3 regions of the Rhodococcus sp. NBC_00294 genome follow, and region 1 is predicted to be linked to each of the others. Evidence: riboswitches for the same ligand, from Rfam matches in the RefSeq annotation. Region 1 holds a riboswitch; each other region holds the start of a gene.

What was found. A riboswitch is a leader RNA that binds a small molecule or an ion and turns the genes downstream of it on or off. The one in region 1 is predicted to bind S-adenosylmethionine.
Region 2: another riboswitch for S-adenosylmethionine. It lies ahead of OHB23_RS18835 (amino acid ABC transporter permease); the one in region 1 lies ahead of OHB23_RS17210 (bifunctional o-acetylhomoserine/o-acetylserine sulfhydrylase).
Region 3: another riboswitch for S-adenosylmethionine. It lies ahead of OHB23_RS02645 (aminotransferase class V-fold PLP-dependent enzyme); the one in region 1 lies ahead of OHB23_RS17210 (bifunctional o-acetylhomoserine/o-acetylserine sulfhydrylase).

What each region holds. Positions count from the first base shown of each region.
Region 1 is NZ_CP108043.1:3,692,852-3,696,121, reverse strand. Features, by position in the region: gene metX (homoserine O-acetyltransferase MetX) at 1-535, opposite strand, end outside; gene OHB23_RS17210 (bifunctional o-acetylhomoserine/o-acetylserine sulfhydrylase) at 532-1,887, opposite strand; SAM riboswitch class IV at 2,114-2,232, opposite strand; gene OHB23_RS17205 (MFS transporter) at 2,529-3,270, shown strand, end outside.
Region 2 is NZ_CP108043.1:4,037,277-4,040,546, reverse strand. Features, by position in the region: gene OHB23_RS18840 (GGDEF domain-containing protein) at 1-1,107, opposite strand, end outside; SAM riboswitch class I at 1,362-1,458, shown strand; gene OHB23_RS18835 (amino acid ABC transporter permease) at 1,628-2,584, shown strand; gene OHB23_RS18830 (amino acid ABC transporter ATP-binding protein) at 2,581-3,270, shown strand, end outside.
Region 3 is NZ_CP108043.1:563,081-566,350, reverse strand. Features, by position in the region: gene OHB23_RS02650 (Pls/PosA family non-ribosomal peptide synthetase) at 1-1,111, opposite strand, end outside; SAM riboswitch class IV at 1,275-1,390, shown strand; gene OHB23_RS02645 (aminotransferase class V-fold PLP-dependent enzyme) at 1,454-2,707, shown strand; gene OHB23_RS02640 (hypothetical protein) at 2,840-3,256, shown strand; gene OHB23_RS02635 (YbaK/EbsC family protein) at 3,260-3,270, opposite strand, start outside.

The DNA.
Region 1 (3,270 bases):
CGACACGGTCCGGGTACGAGACCAGCCACTCGAGAGTGCGCATACCGCCCATGGAGCCGCCGACGACCGCCGCGAAGCGGTCGATGCCGAGGGCGTCGGCGACCATGCGCTCCGCCGCCACCTGGTCGCGGATGGAGATGGCCGGGAATCGGGATCCCCACGCGACACCGTCCGGATCGAGCGACGCGGGACCCGTGGTACCTCGGCACCCGCCGAGCACGTTCGTCGCCACCACGCACCAGCGATCGGTGTCGAGGGGTGCGCCGGGACCGACCATGCCGGTCCACCACCCGGGCGACGGGTGATCCGGTCCGGCCGGTCCGGTGACGTGCGAGTCCCCGGTGAGCGCGTGCTGGACGAGAACGACGTTGTCCCGCGCGGGCGAGACCTCGCCCCACCGCTGCACGGCGACCGTCGCGTCGGGAACCACGCGTCCGCTCTCGAGGAGAACGTCGCCGATGTGCACGGTGCCCACCTGCCCGTCCGCCGGCGGAAATGCCGACGGACGGGCAGGCGAGTGGAGATCGAGTGTCAAGATGCGGCCCGGAAACCCTTCTCCAGATCGGCCAGGATGTCGTCGATTCCCTCGATACCGACTGCGAGTCGCACCAGACCCGGAGTGACTCCGGAGGCCAGCTGCTCCTCGGGCGTCAACTGCGAGTGCGTCGTCGACGCGGGATGGATCACCAGTGAACGCACGTCTCCGATATTAGCGACATGGCTGTGCAGCTCCAGCGCATCCACGAAACGCTTGCCCGCGTCGACACCGCCCGCGAGTTCGAACGCCACGATGGCACCCGCTCCGCGCGGGGCGAGTTCCTGTCCGCGCTCGTACCACGGGGAGGACGGCAACCCGGCGTAGTTCACGCTGGTCACCTCCTCGCGCTGCTCGAGGAACTGTGCGACCGCCGTCGCGTTCTGCACGTGTCGCTCGAGGCGCAGGGACAGTGTCTCGATGCCCTGGCCGATGAGGAACGCGTTGAACGGGGAGACCGCCGCGCCGATGTCGCGCAGCAGTTGCACGCGGGCCTTGAGTGCGAAGGCCGGAGCGCCGAGATCGGCGAACACCACACCGTGGTAGCTGGGATCGGGGGTGGTGAAGTTGGTGAAGCGACCCTGTGTCCAGTCGAAGCCACCGCCGTCGACGATGACGCCGGCGATCGCGGTGCCGTGGCCGCCGAGGTACTTGGTGGCCGAGTGCACCACGATGTCCGCACCGTGCTTCAGCGGCTGGATCAGATACGGCGTCGCCACGGTGTTGTCGACGATCAACGGGATGCCGTGGCGGTGTGCCACATCGGACACTCCGCGGATGTCGAAGATGTCGTTCTTCGGGTTGGAGATGGTCTCGCCGTAGAACGCCTTGGTCTCGGGGCGGACGGCCTTCTCCCACTGGTCGAGGTCGTCCGGATCGTCCACGAAGGACACGGTGATGCCCAGCTTGGGCAGCGTGTAGTGGAAGAGGTTGTACGTGCCGCCGTACAGACGGGGGCTGGAGACGACGTGGTCGCCGGTCTCGGCGATGTTCAGGATCGCCAGCGTCTCGGCGGCCTGTCCGGACGAGACGAGCAGTGCGGCGACGCCGCCCTCGAGCGACGCGATGCGCTGCTCGACGACGTCCTGCGTCGGGTTCATGATGCGGGTGTAGATGTTGCCCGGCTCGGCGAGCCCGAACAGCGCGGCGGCGTGGTCGGTGTTGTCGAACGTGTAGGACGTCGTCTGGTAGATCGGCAGGGCGCGCGCGTGGGTGGTGACGTCGGGAACCTGTCCGACGTGCACCTGCCGCGTCTCGAAGCTCCAGTTCAGTGCCGGATCCTCGACGGGTGCTCCGGCTGCGTCGACGACGTCGCCCTCGGTGGCACCGGTGTCGGAAGTGTGATCGGTCATGGGTGTCGTGCTCCTCGTGGGGTGGTGCTCGAGTGGGGTGCTCGAGTGGGGTCCACGTCGGCAGCCGCCACGCCCGCAGCACGAGAGGCACCTCACCGTGTGCAGAGCGCAGTAGGCGAGCCGATCTTCGTGGAGAGAAGGGTCGGGGCCTATCGCCGGCTACAACACAGTCGGTGGGAGAACATGGGTACCTCCGAGATCGTCGGTCGGTGGGCCCGAGGAGACGGGCCCGCGCTTGCTCTCGGCCCGTGCGGGCCGAGTAACCCGGTCATCACCCGGGGCACCCCACCGCGGTTGGAGGGTTGCCGGCCAGCAAGCCGGGGCTCGATGCTGGCACTCATGACCTTGGCGGGAATGGTAGCGGGTCGGGTGTCGACGGCACGAGGGTGGCCGAACTCACGATCGTTCGATTGGCGAATGATCCTGCCGACGGTCAGACTGGTCAGGTGATCGGGCGCCTCTCGGGGCGCCCGTCGTCGTTGACCACCCGAGCGCTTCTGAATCGATCATGAACGATCGACGACGGGCGCAGACCCGAAAGTGAGCTCGTGACACCCCCCTCCGTCGCGTTCGACGTCCTTCCCGCTGCTGCCGCGGACCCCGCGGCGGATCGGCTGCGGGTGCGCCGCCGACGCGTCGCGATGCTGGCGCTCGCGCTCGGCGGTTTCGGCATCGGCACCACGGAGTTCGTCTCGATGGGCCTGCTCCCGGAGATGGCGACCACGATGGGGGTGTCCGAGCCCAGCGCCGGCCACCTCATCTCCGCCTACGCCGTCGGTGTCGTGGTGGGTGCGCCCGTCATCGCCGCGCTCGCGGCGCGGGTGCCGCGGCGGACGTTGCTTCTCGCCCTCATGGTGGCGTTCACTCTCGGCAACCTGGGCACGGTGTTCGCGCCCAGCTTCCACGAGCTGATGGCCTCCCGCTTCGTCGCCGGACTGCCGCACGGCGCGTACTTCGGTGTGGCAGCGCTGGTGGCCGCCCACCTCGCCGATCCCGGTGCGCGTGCCAAGTCGGTGGCCATGGTGATGATGGGACTGTCCGTCGCCAATGTCGTCGGTGTGCCGGCGGCCACGTGGATCGGCCAGGCGTTCGGCTGGCGCAGCGCGTTCGGCATCGTCGCCGTCATCGGTGCCCTCACCGTCACCGCCCTCGCGGTGTGGCTGCCGCGACTGGACTCGATGCCCACCACGAACCCGCGGACCGAGCTGGGCGCCTTCCGGCGCACGCAGGTGTGGATGACCCTCTTCGTGGGCATGGTGGGCTTCGGCGGCATGTTCGCCGTGTACACCTACATCGCCACGACATTGACGGACGTGGCCGGTCTGTCCAAGGCCGCGGTGCCCCTGGCGCTGATGATCTACGGCCTCGGCATGGTGGTCGGCA
Region 2 (3,270 bases), 340 kb from region 1:
CGGGTGGAACCGAGTCGTGTCGCCGTGCTCGACGCGGTCACGACCGAGACGCTTCGCCCGGTACATCGCATCGTCCGCGCAGGAGATGAAGGAGTCGAGCGTCGACTCCACGTCGCCGAGGGCGAGCGCGGCGCCGTCGGGAGCCGTGGCCACGGCCGTCGTGGTGCCAATGCTCACCGTCACCGAGCACCGTGTGCGCACCGATCGCAGGACACGGTCCGCGAGATCGGCCGTACGTGCACCGCGGGCGACGACCAGGAACTCCTCGCCGCCGAGACGAGAGACGACGGCGCCCGCCGGAGTCGCCAGCACCACCGCTCGCGCGACGGACTGCAGCGTCCGATCACCGTGGGTGTGTCCGTGGGTGTCGTTGACGGCCTTGAAGTTGTCGATGTCGATGACGAGGGTGGTGACCGATTCGTGCCGCGACGCCGCGGCACCCAGCAGTTCCGTCAGACGGGGGAGTACGCCCCGGCGGTTCAACAGGCCGGTCAGGACGTCCGTGCGCGCGAGCACGTCGAATCGGTGACTCACCCGCACCATCGACCGCCGCAGGCCCCACACCAACACGACGGGGACGACGACGATGGTCAGGGACGCGCCGGCACTGATGAACGCGATGGCCGCAGACCCTGCCGAGGCGAACGACACGACGACGGCGGCTCCACCGGCAGCCACGGTGAACGACCACGCGATCGCGGGCGGCGACGCGGCCGCGGAGAGCACCGGGACGATGGTGAGCAGCGCGGCGATCGCGAGGGAACCCGCCGGATCGGTCACCGCCACCGCGGAGAACGTCGTACCGCACAGCATCACCATGCCCATGGCGACGAACTGGCGTTCGGTCAGCCGCCCCGAGCGCCAGATGATGCCGGCTCCCACCACGGCCGCAGCGACGGCGAGAGCGGTGGCGAGCATCGGGGCGATGCCGGGGAAGAACAGCCCGGGCACCACCCAGCCCGCTCCCAGTGACAGGGCGGAACCGGTGATCGCCGTTCCCATCGCGATCGACCGGATGTCGAGCACCTGCCGTGCGGGTGTCTCGAGAGGCGACTCGGTGAGCGACGTCCGCGCGCCGCGGTGCGCTCTGTCGATGTGTGGCGTCACGCGAGCACCCCGGTCCCCGTCACCGGTGATCCGTCGTCGGCTGACCTCCACCGTGTACCCCGTGAATGTACCGACCGGGACGGTTCCGTCGCGGCGATCCGGCGCACGTCTGGCCGTGAGACCTCGGGCGCGTGACCACCGCGAACTCGTGGTCGGTGCGGTTGTCACCCTTTCCGGTCATCGTGATTCGAACTCGACTGAGCCGAAAAGTGTTGTGCGATTTGACGTCTCGAGACGTCGGCGCTACATTTTCCTCACCATCCAGAGCGACCGAGAGACCTGGCTCGTCGACGTCGCAGCAACCCGCCTCGAGTTCGAGTGTGTGGGTGCTACCGCCAGGACCGATGGAGGAGATCCGCCGATGAACACTGTGACGAGCCAACGCCCGCACGTCCTGCGCCTGCACCTCGAGTCGTGTCGAGAGTGCTGCTGCGCCTGTACGCGGCGCTGACCAGGTCCCTCACTTCGTCCTCTCGAAAGGCACAGCGATGTTCGCTGCCCTCACGCACCGGTGCAGCCGGTGACTCAACTCCACGATCGACCGGTCGCCACCGACGCCGGTGACGTCTCGGATCACGACCTCGTCGTCGCACGCACGGTGCACCCGTGGCGGTGGATCATCGCCGTCGCGACCCTGGTCCTTCTCGCACAGTTCGTCCACGGGCTGGTGACCAACGCCGGCTGGGACTGGGGCACCTTCGCTCAGTACTTCACGGCGCGGTCCGTCGTCACTGCTCTGTGGCTCACGATCCAGCTGACCTTCTGGGGCACCCTCATCGGGTTCGCACTCGGCATCGCTCTCGCGGCGGCGCGGTTGTCGCAGAACCCGGTCCTGCAGATCATCTCCTGGTTCTACATCTGGGCGTTCCGGTCGATCCCGCTGATCGTGCAACTGCTGTTCTGGTTCAACATCGCCTACCTGTATCAGCGTTTGTCCCTGGGCATTCCGTTCGGACCGAGCTTCGTCGAGTTCGACGTCAACAGTGTCATCAGCGGGTCCACTGCGGCGATCATCGGTCTGGCCCTGCATCAGGCGGCGTACTCGGCGGAGATCGTGCGCGCCGGCATCATCTCGGTCGATCAGGGGCAGCTCGAAGCCGCTGCGGCGCTGGGGATCCCGAAGCGACGCGAATTCTTCGCGATCGTGCTGCCGCAGGCCATGAGGGGAATCCTCCCCAACGCGGCCAACGAGGTGATCAGTCTCTTCAAGGGCACCTCGATCGTCTCGGTCATGGCCATCGCCGAGCTGTTCTATCAGGTCCAGGTGATCTACGGACGGACCGGCCGTGTCGTCCCGATGCTCATGGTCGCGACGGTCTGGTACGTAATTCTGACGTCCGTCCTGTCCGTGGTGCAGTTCTACGTCGAGCGGCACTACTCCAAGGGTGCACTGCGCACGGTGCCGCTCACGCCGATCCAGAAGTTGCGTTCGCGCATCGCTGCGCTGCCGCTGTCACCGAGGGGAGCAACTCGATGACCGCCGAGATCGAGACTGTGCGGTATGCGGTCGAGGTACGGGGAGTGCACAAGTCCTACGGTGCTCTCGAGGTCCTGAAAGGCGTGGACCTGACCGTGCGGCCGGGGGAGGTCACGGCCGTTCTCGGACCCTCCGGGTCGGGCAAGTCCACTCTGCTGCGCACGGTGAACCACCTCGAGAAGGTCGACGCCGGATCCGTCCGAGTGGACGGTGCTCTCGTGGGATACCGCCGCAGAGGGCGGAAACTGCACGAACTGACGCCGAAGGAGATTCGGCGCCAGCGCTCGCAGATCGGCTTCGTCTTCCAGAACTTCACCCTGTTCCCGCATCTCACGGTGCTCGAGAACGTGGTCGAGGCACCCGTGTCCGCACAGCGACGTCCGCGGTCGGAGGTGGAACCCGAGGCTCTCGCACTCCTGTCGCGGGTCGGTGTCGGTGACAAGGCGCACGACTACCCGCGGCGGTTGTCCGGCGGACAACAGCAACGCGTCGCGATCGCCCGGGCGCTGGCGCTGCGCCCGAAGGTGATCCTGTTCGACGAACCCACCTCGGCACTCGATCCCGAGCTGGTGGGCGAGGTGCTCGATGTCATCCGCGGTCTCGCCGCAGACGGCGCGACGCTCGTCATCGTCACGCACGAGGTCGGCTTCGCACGCGAGGTCGCCGACACCGTGGTGTTCATGGAC
Region 3 (3,270 bases), 1.5 Mb from region 1:
CCCATCCGAGAGTCGCCATGGGAGCGTACTTCTCGGCGTCCTTCACCGGATCGAGGTAACGCGCGAGGCCGACGCCACCGATGACGAGCTCACCCACCTCGCCCACCGCGACCGGCTCCTCGTCCGGGCCCACGACGGCGAGGTCCCATCCGTCGAGCGGCAGCCCGATGCGCACCGGTCCGACACCGTCCATGAGAGCGGCGCAGGCGACGACGGTGGCCTCGGTGGGCCCGTAGGTGTTCCAGACCTCGCGGCCCGGAACAGCCAGTCGCTCAGCGAGATCCGGCGGGCAGGCCTCGCCGCCGAAGATGAGCAACCGAACGTCCTCGAGCGCTTCGCGAGGCCACAGCGCCGCCAGGGTCGGCACCGTCGACACCACGCTGATGTCACGTGCGACGAGCCAGGGGCCGAGGTCCATGCCACTGCGTACGAGGGAGCGAGGCGCGGGAACGAGGCAGGCGCCACTGCGCCAGGCGAGCCACATCTCCTCGCACGACGCGTCGAACGCCACGGAGAGCCCCGCCAGCACCCGATCGCCCGGGCCCATGGGTCGGTCCTGCAGGAACAGTCGCGCCTCGGCGTCCACGAACGCCGCCGCGTTGCGATTGCTCACCGCGACGCCCTTGGGCTTGCCGGTCGAGCCCGAGGTGAAGATGACCCAGGCGTCGTCGTCGGGTGTGGGATGGCCGACCGGGCGCCCGGTCCCCGCGGTGTCGGTTCGGGTGACGCCGCCGTCCGCGATGATCGCGGTGACGCCGGCCTCCGAGAACACCAGCTCGGCCCGCTCGTCCGGGTCGTCGACGTCCACCGGGACGTAGGCCGCACCGGCGGCGATGACCGACAGGATCGCCGCGTAGAGCGAGTAACTGCCCGACGGCATGCGGACCCCGACGCGATCGCCGGCGCAGACGCCGTGTCGGGACAGCCACCGAGCGCCCTCGTCGATGTTGTCGAGCAGTTCGCTGTAACTGATGGTGGTGTCGCCGTCGTCGATGGCCGGCGCATCAGGGAATGCCCGCGCGGTGTCCTCGAGGATGTCGACGAGGGTGCGCACCGGGGCCGCCACGGAGGAACGGAGGTAGGCCTCGGGAACACGGGTCTGCAGTGACAAGACGAACGGCCTCTCGCATCGAACAGGGACGACGGAACGCTGGCGGGTGTGACGACACGTTATTGCACGCCCAGTTTGCGGGTTGGTGAACAACTCCGCCGACCAGGCGCGCGTGCGGCGAACCGGTTGACAACTCGGGCGACCGTTTGCCATCCTGCTTCCAGGTCACGAGTACCAGCATCAAGCCCCGGCTCGCTGGTCGGCAACCCTCCTCCGCGGTGGGGTGCTCCGGGTGACGACCTGGCCGCGCTCCGACGACGGAGGCGGCAAGCGCGGATCGACGCCTCTCGTCAGATCGCGGCCCTCGTGCCGTGCGTCGATCCCTCGACGGAGGGATTCATCATGACCACAGTTCTGCAGCGCCCCATCGCATCCGTGCACGGCCGCGACCAGCAGGTGACGTGTGCCGACGGCCGCACCACTCGCAGCATCGATCTCGACTACGCGGCCAGCGCTCCCGCGCTCGACGCGGTGGTCGAGCGAGTACGAGAGGTGTTGCCGCACTGCGCGAGTGTGCACCGCGGCGCCGGCCACAAGTCGCAGGTCTGCACCCGGGAGTACGAGTCCGCCCGGAACACGGTGCACCGCTTCTGCGGCGCGGATCCCGACGACGTGGTCGTGTTCACGCGGAACACCACCGACGCGCTGAATCTCCTGGCGGGCTGCGTTCCCGGGGACACGGTGGTGCTGGACATCGAGCATCACGCGAATCTGCTGCCGTGGCGGAACCGCCGGGTGGTGCGATCGGCGGACTCGGTCGAGGAGACTCTGACTCGGCTCGGCGACGAACTCGCGTCGAGACCTGCTGCGCTGCTTGCCGTCACGGGTGCCTCCAACGTGACGGGCGAGGTCCTGCCCCTCGATCGACTCGCGGATCTGGCGCACCGACACGGTGCCCGCATCCTCGTCGACGGGGCGCAACTCGTTCCGCACCGCGCCGTGGACATCACCGCGGCGGGCATCGACTACCTGGCTTTCAGTGGTCACAAGCTGTACGCGCCCTTCGGAGCGGGAGTGCTCGTGGGACGGCGTGACTGGCTCGATGTGGCCGAGCCGTACCTCGCGGGCGGTGGAGCCACCCGGCACGTGTCCGTCCTCGGTGCGTCGGTCGACATCGACTGGGCGCCGTCCCCGGCGCGGCACGAGGCCGGCACACCCAATCTCCTCGGCGCCGTCGCGATCGCCGCGGCGTGCGACGAGATCGGCGCGATCGGCCACGGTGCCATCGCCACTCACGATCAGGAGTGCACGGGCGCCCTGCTCGGCGGGCTCACCGCTCTGGCCGGTGTGTCGGTCCTCCGCCTGTGGAGCGACTCCGCCGACATCGTCGGCATCGTGTCCTTCACCGTCGACGGTGTCGACGCGGGTGCACTCGCCACCGCGCTGGCCGACGATCACGGCATCGCGGTGCGGGCCGGGAAGTTCTGCGCCCACCCCCTCCTCTCGCGGGTAGGCGCGGCCGACGGTGCCGTGCGGGCGAGCATCGGGCTGGGGACCACCGCCGACGATGTCGACCGGTTCGTGGAGGCGGTGCGTGTGACGTGCCTCTCACTGCGGGATCGCGTCACCACCGGATCGTTAGCATCAGCATCATGACGAGGAGCAGGTTGTGGGGTCGACGACACGTCGACCTCTGCCGTGCGACCTCGAGCGCCTGTCCGGTCCGGTGATCGTGCGACTCACTTCACCTCACAGCCACCGCTGCACCCACGACTGACTGGACAACTCATGACCACGGTGTCTTCCGACTCCCTCGTCTTCCTCGACGGCGTCTCCGGTACCTCCCCGGACGTCGTCCGGTTCTCCGCCGCCGATCTCTCCGAGGCCCAGAGCCGCTACGCGACCCTCAAGGCCGAGCACCCCGGTGCTCGTGTCGTGGTGGACATCGACGTGCACATCGCCGCCGACGCCCGGACCGCCCGCCGCGAGGTGCTGGCGTCGGACAGCAAGCCTCGCCCCGGCACGCTGCAGTACGTCGGCACCGCGTCGGGTCTGGCAGGCCTCGTCGCCGACATCGTGACGGTCGACGTGGCGGACGGCGTGACCCTGCGTCCGGTGGTGGAGCAGACGCGGGAGTCCGTCGTCCGGGCGATCACCACCGAGGTGGTACCCGCCCTGGAGGTTCGGCGCCTGCGCGCGTCCTGAGGCTCAGCCCTCGC